DNA from 4 places in the Klebsiella sp. PK01 genome. Region 3 is predicted to be linked to each of the others. Evidence: predicted binding sites of a transcription regulator. Region 3 holds the regulator's gene; each other region holds the start of a gene.
The links. The regulator Fur, encoded in region 3, represses iron uptake genes when iron is present. The targets are predictions, from matches to a motif close to ATAATAATGAGAACNACTATCAA.
Positions count from the first base shown of each region.

Region 1: a site for Fur is predicted at 1,634-1,656, ahead of sodA (superoxide dismutase [Mn]). Genes of this name have one in related genera too.
Region 2: a site for Fur is predicted at 1,778-1,800, ahead of feoA (ferrous iron transporter A). Genes of this name have one in related genera too.
Region 4: a site for Fur is predicted at 1,284-1,306, ahead of AC22LX_RS05815 (TonB-dependent siderophore receptor). Genes of this name have one in related genera too.

Region 1 is NZ_JBYEZM010000011.1:44,448-47,574, forward strand. Features, by position in the region: gene rhaR (HTH-type transcriptional activator RhaR) at 1-397, shown strand, start outside; gene rhaT (L-rhamnose/proton symporter RhaT) at 405-1,439, opposite strand; gene sodA (superoxide dismutase [Mn]) at 1,731-2,351, shown strand; gene yiiM (6-hydroxyaminopurine reductase) at 2,424-3,098, shown strand.
Region 2 is NZ_JBYEZM010000005.1:423,410-426,536, reverse strand. Features, by position in the region: gene AC22LX_RS18270 (Tex family protein) at 1-1,519, shown strand, start outside; gene feoA (ferrous iron transporter A) at 1,908-2,135, shown strand; gene feoB (Fe(2+) transporter permease subunit FeoB) at 2,165-3,127, shown strand, end outside.
Region 3 is NZ_JBYEZM010000004.1:484,431-487,557, forward strand. Features, by position in the region: gene tcuA (FAD-dependent tricarballylate dehydrogenase TcuA) at 1-689, opposite strand, end outside; gene tcuR (tricarballylate utilization LysR family transcriptional regulator TcuR) at 787-1,713, opposite strand; gene fur (ferric iron uptake transcriptional regulator) at 1,826-2,278, opposite strand; gene fldA (flavodoxin FldA) at 2,571-3,101, opposite strand.
Region 4 is NZ_JBYEZM010000002.1:141,201-144,327, forward strand. Features, by position in the region: gene AC22LX_RS05810 (alpha,alpha-trehalase) at 1-1,158, shown strand, start outside; gene AC22LX_RS05815 (TonB-dependent siderophore receptor) at 1,380-3,127, shown strand, end outside.

The DNA of each region.
Region 1 (3,127 bases), on a different contig from region 3:
GTTCGCCCAACTGGTGTTGACGCTCCAGCGCTATCGCTACGCCACTGATAACCTGGCGGCGACGCAAAGCGAAACACAGCTCGATAAACTGCTAACGGCGCTGGCCGGAAGTCTGAATCGCCCCTTTAATCTGGATAGCTTCTGTCTGCATGAAGGCTGCAGCGAACGTGCGTTACGCCAGCAGTTTCGCCAGCAAACGGGAATGACGATAACTCACTATTTGCGCCAGCTGCGGATCTGCCATGCGCAGTATTTACTGCAGCATACCGAGCGGTTAATCGGCGAGATCGCCATGCAGTGCGGGTTTGAGGACAGTAACTATTTTTCGGTGGTGTTTAATCGGGAAATTGGCATGACGCCGGGACAGTGGCGGCAGCGCAGTCGCGCCGCCGCGTAAGGGGAAATCAGTTAGCCATTCCCAGGCCGACGATATTCGCGGCGATGATAATCACCACGCAGCCGAGGCTGAGCACGCTGACCGGGCGGCGTCCGGCGTTGTTCCACTCTTTCAGCACCAGCCCAACCAGCCCGCCACACAGTACGTAGAAGCTCATATGCAGCATCCAGCTCATGTAGTCATACTGCGCCGGGATACTGGCGTGGCCCCAGGCATAGAAGAAGAACTGTAGATACCACATTAGCCCGCCCAATGCGGAAAGCAGAATGTTGCTGATGATAAGCGGTTTTGCCAGTGAGAAGTCGGCTTTTAGCGACAAATCCTTCACTTTGGCGAGGCGAATAAAGCAGAAGCCGAGGTTAACCAGCGCGCCGCCGCCCATGATCACCACGTAGCTTGGCAGCGCGGTATACAGCGGGTCGACGCCCAGCGCCGCGGCGGCTTCATGCATTGGTTTAGCGGCGTTCATCGCAAATGACATGCCGGCGGAGAAAATACCGCACATTACCGCCAGCATCAGCCCTTTTTTCAGGTTGAACTCTTCCGCTTTGATGCCCATTTTGCGCTCTTTAAGCTGGCCGGCGCGGGTGACGATACCCACGCCAATTACCGCCACCAGCACGCCGAGCAGGGTCATTTGTCCGCCTTTGGTGTGAATCAACACATCAAAGTGGCCGTTGAGGATCGGCGTCATTAAGGTGCCGACGATAAGCGTAATGCCGATAGCGATACCGATCCCCATCGACATCCCCAGATAGCGCATGGTCAGGCCATAGTTGATGTTACCGATGCCCCACATCGCGCCGAACAAAAACACCGGCAGCAGCGTGGAAGCGCTAAATGAGCGATAGTAGGCCCAGAAATCGGGCAGCAGCATGGCGCTTATCGCCCACGGCAGAATTAGCCAGGAAACAATCCCGCCGATCGACCACATGGTTTCCCACGACCAGTGTTTCACCTTCTTGAAAGGGGCATAAAAACAGGCGGCACTGGCGGCGCCGATTAAATGCCAAAAAATTCCCATCGTAATCGCATGATTCATTGCCTTTACCCTCATCTGTTTTTGGGTTGGATAGACTCTCTCCGATGCGATGAGTGTAAAAATTGCGCAGTTTTTACGCCTTTGAGCTGTTGCCACGCCAGGCGAAACTCTGGCAATCAGGGGCTTAATGAGTTGTTTTGGCTCACAAACTGGGGTGTATCTATTTTGGGTATAACCTTAGTAAAACTACGGCATTGATAATCATTTTCAATATCATTTAATTAACTATAATGAACCGACTGCTTACGCGGCGTTAACACCCTCTGCCGCCCGATAATAATGGAGATGATTATGAGTTATACACTGCCATCCCTGCCGTACGCTTACGATGCTCTGGAACCGCATTTCGACAAGCAGACGATGGAGATCCATCATACTAAGCATCACCAGACCTACGTTAACAACGCTAACGCAGCGCTGGAAAGCCTGCCGGAATTCGCTAACCTGTCCGCGGAAGAGCTGATCACCAAACTGGATCAACTGCCGGCTGACAAAAAAACCGTACTGCGTAACAACGCGGGCGGCCACGCTAACCACAGCCTGTTCTGGAAAGGCCTGAAAACCGGCACCACCCTGCAGGGCGACCTGAAAGCCGCTATCGAGCGTGATTTCGGTTCCGTGGACAATTTCAAAGCTGAATTCGAAAAAGCGGCAGCAACCCGCTTTGGTTCCGGCTGGGCGTGGCTGGTGCTGAAAGGCGACAAACTGGCCGTCGTTTCTACCGCTAACCAGGACTCCCCGCTGATGGGCGAAGCCATTTCCGGCGCTTCCGGTTTCCCGATTATCGGCCTGGATGTGTGGGAACACGCTTACTACCTGAAATTCCAGAACCGTCGCCCGGACTACATCAAAGCCTTCTGGGACGTGGTTAACTGGGACGAAGCAGCAGCGCGTTTTGCCGCCAAAAAATAAGGTTGCATTGTGCTAAGAGAGAAGCGAGTCTGATGACTCGCTTTTTTTATATCCGTAGCAAGGAGAGCAGCAATGCATTATCCGGTGAATGTCTTTGTCGGCAAAATCAGGGACTACGACGGTAGCCGCCCCAGCGCAATTGGTAAAATCCAGGTCGATGGCGAATTACAGCTCGGCGAGCTCGGACTGGAAGGGGACGAGCAGGCGGAAAAGAAAATTCACGGCGGGCCGGATCGTGCGTTGTGCCACTACCCCCGCGAGCATTATCTCGACTGGATCCGCGAATTCCCGCAGCAGGCCGATCTGTTCTGCGCACCCGCATTCGGCGAAAACCTTTCTACCGAAGGGCTAACGGAAAAAAACGTCTATATCGGCGATATCTTTCGTTGGGGCGAGGCGCTGATTCAGGTCACTCAACCGCGCTCTCCCTGCTTCAAACTGAATTACCATTTCGGTATTAGCGACATGGCGCAACTGATGCAAAACAGCGGCAAGGTTGGCTGGCTCTACCGCATTATCGCCGGCGGCCAGGTCTCCAGCGATGCGCCGCTGGAGCTGGTATCGCGACTAAGCGATGTGAGCGTACATGAGGCCGGAGCAATTGCCTGGCATATGCCGTTTGACGACGACCAGTATCACCGTCTGTTATCGGCGGCGGGCCTGTCGGTAAGCTGGAGCAGAACGATGCAGAAGCGGCGTTTAAGCGGGCAAATCGAGGATAATTCGCGGAGATTATGGGGGAAATAATTCCCCCATATTGAACGTTGCAACCCGTA
Region 2 (3,127 bases), on a different contig from region 3:
GGACAGCTGGCGCAAAGGCGTCGTCAGTTGGACCTGGCGCATCAAGGTGCTGATGCACCTCGAAACCGAATTAATGGGCACCGTGCGCGAACGCGCGGAAGACGAAGCGATTAACGTATTCGCCCGTAACCTCCATGACCTGCTGATGGCCGCGCCTGCCGGCCTGCGCGCCACCATGGGCCTCGATCCGGGCCTGCGTACCGGCGTCAAAGTGGCGGTAGTCGATGGCACCGGCAAACTGGTGGCCACCGATACCATCTACCCGCATACCGGACAGGCGGCTAAAGCCGCCGTCGTCGTGGCGGCGCTGTGCGAGAAACATAACGTTGAGCTGGTGGCTATCGGCAACGGTACCGCTTCCCGCGAGACCGAGCGTTTCTTCCTCGACGTGCAAAAGCAGTTCCCGAAAGTGACCGCCCAGAAGGTGATCGTCAGCGAAGCCGGCGCGTCGGTCTACTCGGCTTCCGAACTGGCGGCGCAGGAGTTCCCGGACCTCGACGTTTCCCTACGCGGCGCGGTCTCTATCGCCCGCCGTCTGCAGGATCCGCTGGCCGAGCTGGTGAAAATCGATCCGAAATCAATCGGCGTCGGTCAGTATCAGCATGACGTTAGTCAGACGCAGCTGGCGCGTAAGCTGGATGCGGTGGTGGAAGACTGCGTTAACGCCGTCGGCGTTGACCTTAACACCGCCTCGGTAGCGCTGTTGACCCGCGTCGCCGGCCTGACCCGCATGATGGCGCAGAATATCGTCGCCTGGCGCGACGAGAACGGCCAGTTCCATAACCGCCAGCAGTTGCTGAAGGTTAGCCGTCTGGGGCCAAAAGCCTTTGAACAGTGCGCCGGCTTCCTGCGCATTAACCACGGCGACAACCCGCTGGACGCCTCAACCGTTCACCCGGAAGCCTACCCGGTGGTCGAGCGTATTCTGGCCGCTACCCAGCAGGCGCTGAAAGATCTGATGGGCAACAGCAGCGAGCTGCGCAACCTGAAAGCCTCTGATTTTACCGATGATAAGTTCGGCGTGCCGACGGTATCCGATATCATCAAAGAGCTGGAAAAACCGGGCCGCGATCCGCGCCCTGAGTTTAAAACCGCCCAGTTCGCCGACGGCGTTGAGACGATGAACGACCTGCTGCCGGGGATGATTCTGGAAGGCGCGGTCACCAACGTCACCAACTTTGGCGCCTTCGTCGATATCGGCGTGCACCAGGATGGCCTGGTCCATATCTCTTCGCTGTCGAATAAGTTCGTTGAAGACCCGCATACCGTGGTCAAAGCGGGCGATATCGTCAAAGTGAAGGTGATGGAAGTCGACCTGCCGCGTAAACGCATCGCGTTAACGATGCGACTCGATGAACAGCCGGGCGACAGCAACGCGCGCCGCGGCGGCGGCAACGATCGCCCGCAGGGTAACCGCCCGGCGGCAAAAGCAGCGAAGCCGCGCGGTCGCGATGCTCAGCCAGCCGGCAACAGCGCGATGATGGATGCGCTGGCCGCCGCGATGGGCAAAAAACGCTAATCTTTCCCTGCCCCTCAATACGAGGGGCAATTTTCCGCTTTTTAATGCCTGAACCTCGATTAATATATTCCAGTAACCTTTCAATAAGTTCGAACTTTATAAAGTTTCATTCTGTTAACCAATGAAACCTTTATTAAACATTAAGTGAATAAATTAATTTTTCCCTTATTTTTAGCTACAGCAACGTTCTTGCGTCATATCAAAAAATAAGCAAATTCCCCGGAAAACCGCATTTATTATCCATGTCATGTATTGATGATACAAACCATTCTCATTATCATCGTTATCAGTTAAGTTTTATTCTTCTTCGTTGGCTATAGTCCCCAGCGCCGCTTTTATAGCCGCGCCTGGAAATTCTCTTTTCGGTTAGCGATAACAAGTAGGCCCTATGCAATTCACTCCTGATAGTGCGTGGAAAATCACCGGTTTTTCCCGCGATATTAGCCCGGCTTATCGGCAGAAACTGCTCTCCCTGGGAATGTTGCCCGGCTCTTCGTTTCATGTCGTGCGCGTGGCGCCGTTGGGCGATCCTATTCATATTGAGACCCGGCGGGTGAGCCTGGTATTACGTAAAAAAGACCTCGCGTTAATTGAACTGGAAGCGGTTGCGCAATAACACCTGACCCGGCACTAAGAGTCTGAAAAATGAAAAAATTAACCGTTGGTTTAATTGGTAATCCTAATTCCGGCAAAACAACGTTATTCAATCAGCTAACCGGCGCGCGCCAGCGGGTGGGGAACTGGGCGGGGGTCACCGTTGAGCGCAAAGAAGGCGCCTTCGCCACTACCGACCACCAGGTCACCCTGGTCGACCTACCGGGCACCTATTCGCTGACCACCATCTCCTCGCAAACGTCGCTCGATGAACAGATTGCCTGTCACTATATTCTTAGCGGCGATGCCGATCTGCTGATTAACGTCATCGACGCCTCGAACCTGGAACGTAACCTCTATCTGACCCTGCAGCTGCTGGAGCTGGGTATTCCCTGCGTCGTCGCGTTAAACATGCTCGATATTGCCGAAAAACAGCAAATCCGCATCGACGTCGACGCGCTGGCGGCCCGTCTCGGCTGCCCGGTTATCCCGCTGGTCTCCACCCGCGGCCGCGGCATCGAAGCGCTGAAAATGGCGCTTGACCGCCATGAACACAATCAGCCGCTGGAACTGGTGCACTATCCGCAATCCCTGCAGCGCGAAGCCGATATGCTGGCGCAGGCGATGCCTGATGATATGCCGCTGCGTCAACGCCGCTGGCTGGGGCTGCAGATGCTGGAAGGCGATATTTATAGCCGCGCCTTCGCCGGCAACGCCGCCGACAAACTCGATCTGGCGCTGGCCAACCTGAGCGGCGAGATGGACGATCCGGCGCTGTATATCGCCGATGCCCGCTATCAAAGCATTGCCGCGGTATGCGATGCCGTCAGTAACACCCTGACCGCCGAGCCGAGCCGCTTCACCACGGCGATGGATAAAATTATCCTTAACCGCTTCCTCGGCTTACCGATCTTCCTGTTCGTGATGTACCTGATGTTCCTGCTGGCTATCAACATCGGCGGCGCCCTGCAGCCGATTTTCGACGCCGGTTCGGTGGCTATCTTCATTCACGGC
Region 3 (3,127 bases):
ATATCGGCCCCGGCATCGATCATAAATTTGAGCAGCACTCCCTGATTAAAACGGGTGCCGCGGATGAGAAAGTTGTCTGCAGGCCATTCGCCGCGCTCATTTTGCCCCCAGGCTTCGCGCAGCCACTCGCGGTTAGATTCAAAACCGCCGGCGGCGAGCACGCAGGTTTTAGCGGCGATCCGCTCAGTGCCTGCCAGCGCGGCGACGAATTCGCCATCACGTAATTCAAGCGCCTGTACCGGGGTGTTATAGCGGATCTGTACGCCCATCTGTTCGGCGCTGCGGTAATAGGCATTGACCAGGGCTTTGCCGCCGCCCATAAAAAAGGCGTTAGTGCGGGCGACGTGCAGGGCGCCGGATAACGGCGGTTGAAAGTTAACGCCATGGCGGCGCATCCAGTCCCGACAGTGCGACGAGGTGCGGATCACCAGACGGGCCAGCGCTTCGTTGGTATTGCCGTCGGTAACGCGCAGCAGATCCTGCCAGTATTCTTCTTCCGGATAGCTGTCGACTAAGACATCCTGCGGCGCATCGTGCATACAACGCAGATTACGCGTGTGCTGAGAGTTACCGCCCCGCCATTCCCGCGGCGCGGCTTCCAGCAGCAGTACGGATGCGCCTGCTTCCCGGGCGGTTAAGGCGGCGCATAACGCGGCGTTGCCGCCGCCAATCACCAGTACATCCACCATTATCGGCTCCATTACGCTTTGACTAATTGTTAAATTTGTAATGGAAATGTAAGGTGCAGGGGGCGGCAGGCGCTATGGCGTGAAGCTAAAGGGGGGTTTAGTGTGTGTAAAGGCTGGCGCCCGGCCAGTTGCCGGATTCAACTAGCTGGCGCATGACTTTTGCCAGCATTACCCGTGCCGCAAGGCCTGCCGGGGTGAGTTCGTCATCGGAAAGACTGACCAGAAAATTCGGTCGGCTAAGTACCGGATTATCGACGCCGATCACTCTTAGCGCCTGGCTGTCGAGATGAGAAATCGCCGCGCCCGGCTGCAGCGTGGCGCCGAGCCCGTCACGAACGGCGCGCATCAGCAGGGCCAGGCCATCGATTTCAGCCACCACGTCAACGTTGATGGCGTGCTCCTGGCAAATAGCGTCCAGCCTGCCGCGCAGGCCATGCCCCTGGCTTGGCATAATCAGCGGGATGGCGGCCAGTTGGTTCGGGGAGATGCTATCGCCGGGCAGCGGCGCCAGCACGTCATGGGCGCCAATCAGGAACAGACGTTCCTCAAGAATGGGTCGGGCGCTCCAGCGCAGGATCTTCTCTTTCTGGAAAACGATGGCTAAATCGAGCTGGCGGGTGTTGATCATCCGTTCCAGATTGCCGGAGAGGCTCTCCACCAGGTGCAGGCGGACGTCGGCGTAGCTTTCGCGCATGGCGTTGATAAAAGGTACGCCCAGTACAGAAGCGGTGCTCGGCGCCATACCGACGCTGACGTGACCGGAAAGGCGCGCTTCACGCGCGGCGAGAATTGCATCGTCAGCATGGCGCAGCGCCAGTTGCGCCTGCGAGTAAAAGGCGAGGCCGGCGCTGGTGGGCATTACGCCGCGCGAAGTCCGTTGCAGCAGGCGGATAGCGAGTTCATTTTCCAGACGCGCCATTTGCTGGCTGAGCGCAGAGACGCCAATATTCAGATCGAGCGCGGCGCGGCCCATACTGCCGGTTTCCACAATGCGGACAAAATAGCGTAGCTGGCGCAGCTCCATATTGACTCTCCGTACAAGGCGTTATGCTCTGACAGAATACGCATGCCGGCGGATTTCGCCCATAAAAAAGCCAACCTTGAGGTTGGCTTTTTACGACAAACGAGACGGGAAATTATTTATTCACCGCATCGTGGGCATGTTCATCTTCGCGGCAGTCGCCTTCCGCACAGTGGCCGTACAGGTACAGGCTGTGGTTGGTTAAGCGGATGCCGTGTTGCGCAGCAATTTCACGTTGGCGGGATTCGATAGAATCATCGCTGAACTCGATCACTTTGCCGCAATCGAGGCAAATCAGGTGATCGTGGTGGTGCTGCTGAGTCAGCTCGAATACGGATTTACCGCCTTCGAAGTTGTGACGAGTCACGATGCCTGCATCGTCGAACTGGTTCAGCACGCGGTAAACGGTAGCCAGACCAATCTCTTCACCCATATCGATCAGGCGTTTATATAAATCTTCCGCACTGACGTGATGGTTATCCGGTTCCTGCAACACTTCCAGAATTTTCAGTCGGGGAAGTGTGACTTTCAGGCCAGCCTTCTTTAATGCGATATTGTTGTCAGTCATGCGGAATCTGTCCTGTTGCTAAAGATCGGCTTCCTTCAAAGGGAAGCAATACAGAGAATCACCCGATGTAATGCGTCTCATTATAGAGCTGCAACTCTGAAATGAAAACTGCAACCATCGCGCCTTGTAAGCTGTCAAAAACGAATTACCAGCTACAAACTGTGTCACGTGACCTCGTGGAATCAGAGGACATTGTACAGATATGTGATGAAAAGTTAAAAACTTGTAGCTATTAGTTTGATTGCTTTTATCTATTAATTCAGCGCAGCTTAATAGCTGCGCTGTTTGATTCTTAGGCGTTTTTGATTTCTTCCAGATGCAGCTCTTCGGAAATCTGCTTCACCCACTTCTCAACGCGCTCGTTGGTCAGTTCCGGCTGACGGTCTTCATCAATCGCCAGACCTACGAAGTGATCGTCGTCTGCCAGGCCTTTAGAAGCTTCAAAGTGGTAGCCCGCGGTCGGCCAGTGGCCAACGATGGTTGCGCCGCGCGGTTCAATGATGTCACGAATGGTGCCCAGCGCATCGCAGAAGTATTCTGCGTAATCTTCCTGGTCGCCGCAGCCAAACACGGCTACCAGCTTACCGTTGAAGTCGATCTCTTCCAGCGTCGGGAAGAAGTCGTCCCAGTCGCACTGCGCTTCGCCGTAGTACCAGGTTGGGATGCCGAGCAGCAGAATATCGTGGCTTTCCAGATCTTCTTTGCTGCTCTTGGCAATGTCGTGAACTTCAGCAACGTCTTTACCGAGCTGCTTTTGGATCATTTTTGCAATATTTTCGGTGTTGCCGGTGTCGCTGCCAAAAAAGATGCCGATGATTGCCATGAGTAAAATAACCTCTTGAAACTTAA
Region 4 (3,127 bases), on a different contig from region 3:
ATTGACCGCTGGGGGCATATTCCAAACGGCAACCGCAGTTACTATCTGAGCCGTTCGCAACCGCCGTTCTTTTCCTTTATGGTTGAGCTGTTGGCCAGCCACGATGGCGATCGGGCGCTAAAGACCTGGCTGCCGCAGATGGAAAAAGAGTATCGCTACTGGATGGAAGGCGCCGATGCGCTGACGCCCGGCAACGCGAATAAACGCGTGGTACGTCTGGAAGATGGCGCGCTGCTTAACCGCTACTGGGATGATAACGATACGCCTCGCCCGGAGTCCTGGCTTGACGACGTGACTACCGCCAAAAACAATCCTAACCGCCCGGCCACCGAAATCTATCGTGACCTACGTTCCGCCGCGGCCTCCGGATGGGACTTCAGTTCTCGCTGGATGGATAATCCGCAGCAGCTGGGGACTATCCGCACCACCAGCATCATTCCGGTCGACCTCAATGCGCTGATGTTCCACATGGAGAAAACCATTGCCCGCGCCAGTAAAGCCGCAGGTGACAGCGCTAAAGCCGGACAGTACGACGCGCTGGCGAATGCCCGCCAGAAGGCGCTGGAAAAATATCTGTGGAACGATAAAGAGGGCTGGTATGCCGATTACGATCTGAAGAGCCATAAAGTTCGCAATCAGCTGACCGCCGCGGCGCTGTTCCCGCTGTACGTCAAAGCGGCCTCCAGCGAACGTGCCGCGAAGGTAGCCGCCGCCGCCGAAAGCCGCCTGCTGAAGCCCGGCGGGCTTACCACCACCACGGTCAATAGCGGCCAACAGTGGGATGCGCCAAACGGCTGGGCGCCGCTGCAGTGGGTGGCGGTGGAAGGTCTGCAGAACTATGGTCAGAAAAAGGTGGCCATGGACGTCACCTGGCGCTTCCTCAGCAACGTCCAGCACACCTATGACAGCAAGCAGAAGCTGGTTGAGAAATATGACGTGAGTTCGACGGGTACCGGCGGCGGCGGCGGAGAGTATCCTCTGCAGGACGGCTTTGGCTGGACCAACGGCGTGACGTTAAAGATGCTCGACCTGGTTTGCCCGCAAGATAAACCGTGCGATGCGCTGCCGGCAACCCGCCCGGCGCAGGCAGAAATCACCGCTGGCAAGCAGCCCGCCGCGAACGATGCCGTGGCGGCTGCGGAGAAAAAAGCCCAGTAATCCCCTGCGCGCGGCGATATCTTCGCCGCGCTTTTTCCATCGACGTAACCCCATCATCCGCCGACAGCCAGCAAAATGTCTTCTTGCTCTGAGGAGGACTATTTTGCTTGATCATGCAAAAGCAAACGATAATAATTCGCATTATTTTTAACGAAAAAGCATTTCGTTTATTTCCGCGGCGGCGCACAGGAGTGCCAGACCGCGCTATTCAGGATTATGGCATGATCTCCTCTGTTAATTTTAAGCGCTCCGCGCTGGTGTGCGCCCTCGCGGCCGCTTTCCCTCTCGCCGCTCAGGCGCAAGATACCCTGATCGTGACCGCGCAACCTGACGACTCCGCCAGCGCGCAAACTCAAGGCTATAGCGCCAAAACGTCAACCGGCGCCACAAAAACCGACCAGCCGTTGATTACTACCGCCCAGTCGGTATCGGTGATCACCCGCCAGCAGATCGCCGATCAGGGCGCCAATACCGTAAGCCAGGCCCTACAATATACGCCGGGGGTTTATTCCAGTTTTGGCGGCGGCGCGACGCGCTTTGATACCATCTCGCTGCGCGGCTACCACGGCGGCGACGTTGATAACCTGTTCCTTGACGGCATGCGCCTGATGAGCGACGGCGGCAGCCATAACGTACTGCAGATCGACCCATGGTTTATTGAACGCGTCGACGTCATCCGCGGCCCCTCTTCCGCCCTTTATGGCCAAAGCGTGCCGGGCGGGGTGGTCAATTTGACCTCCAAACGGCCGCAGTTCAGCCAGCAGGGGCACTTTCGCCTGACCGGCGGCACGCAAAATACTAAGGGCGCGGCCTTCGACTATACCGATGCCATTAATGACCAATGGGCCTGGCGGCTCATCGGCATGACCCGCAGCAGCGATACGCAGTATGATCATACCCGCGAAGAGCGCTATGCGATTTCGCCTTCCTTGCTGTGGCAGCCGGATAGCGATACTTCGCTGCTGTTGCGCGCCTACCTGCAAAAAGATCCCTCCGGCGGCTACCACGGCTCTCTGCCGCTGGATGGTACCCGTTATGCGCACAACGGCCGTAAGCTCTCACCCAGCACCAATGAAGGCGATCCGGGCGATGGCTACCAGCGCCGCGAGCAAATCTACAGCTATGAATTCAACCACCAGTTCAGCGATGTCTGGTCGGCTTACTCCGCGGGCAGCTATACCCATACGAATGTCTCGCTGGCTCAGGTTTATCAGGTTGGCTGGGTGGGTGACAGCGACCTGCTTTCCCGCGGCTACAGCGGTTCCCGCGGGTCGCTGGACGGCTGGTCAACCGATAACCGCCTGCGCGCCGATTTCGCGACCGGTGAAGTGGCGCATACGTTAATCCTCGGCGCTGAGTATCATCGCTTCCGCAACGATTTATGGACCGGCGCCGGCGGCGCGGCGCCGCTTAACCCCTTTACCGGCTATACGCCGCAAACCGGGCATACCATCACCTACAGCGATAATAATAATCGCCGTTATTACCAGACCGGGATTTATCTGCAGGATGAAATGGTGTGGAATCGTTGGCACTTTGACGTTTCCGGACGCTACGACCGCATCGTTTCACAACAGGTTAGCGACACCTCAGGCACGTCAAACCGCCGCTCCGACGATCACATCAGCGGCCGCGCCTCGCTGCTGTACGCGCTCGATAATGGCCTTTCGCCCTACTTAAGCTACAGCCAGGCGATTACCCCGGCGATGCTGCCGGGCGCCGATGGTACGTTATTAAAACCCACCACCGCCGAACAGGTGGAGGCCGGCTTGAAATTCCAGCCGCCGGGCAGCAGCGATTTGTATAGCATCGCGATTTACGATTTGATGCAAAAAGATGTCGCCACCCGCGATCCGAACATCGCCACCGCCACCTATATTCCCGCCGGGAAAGTGCATTCACAGGGCGTAGAGCTGGAAGCGCATAACCAGATTACGCCGCAATTGAGCACGATTGCCTCTTATACCTG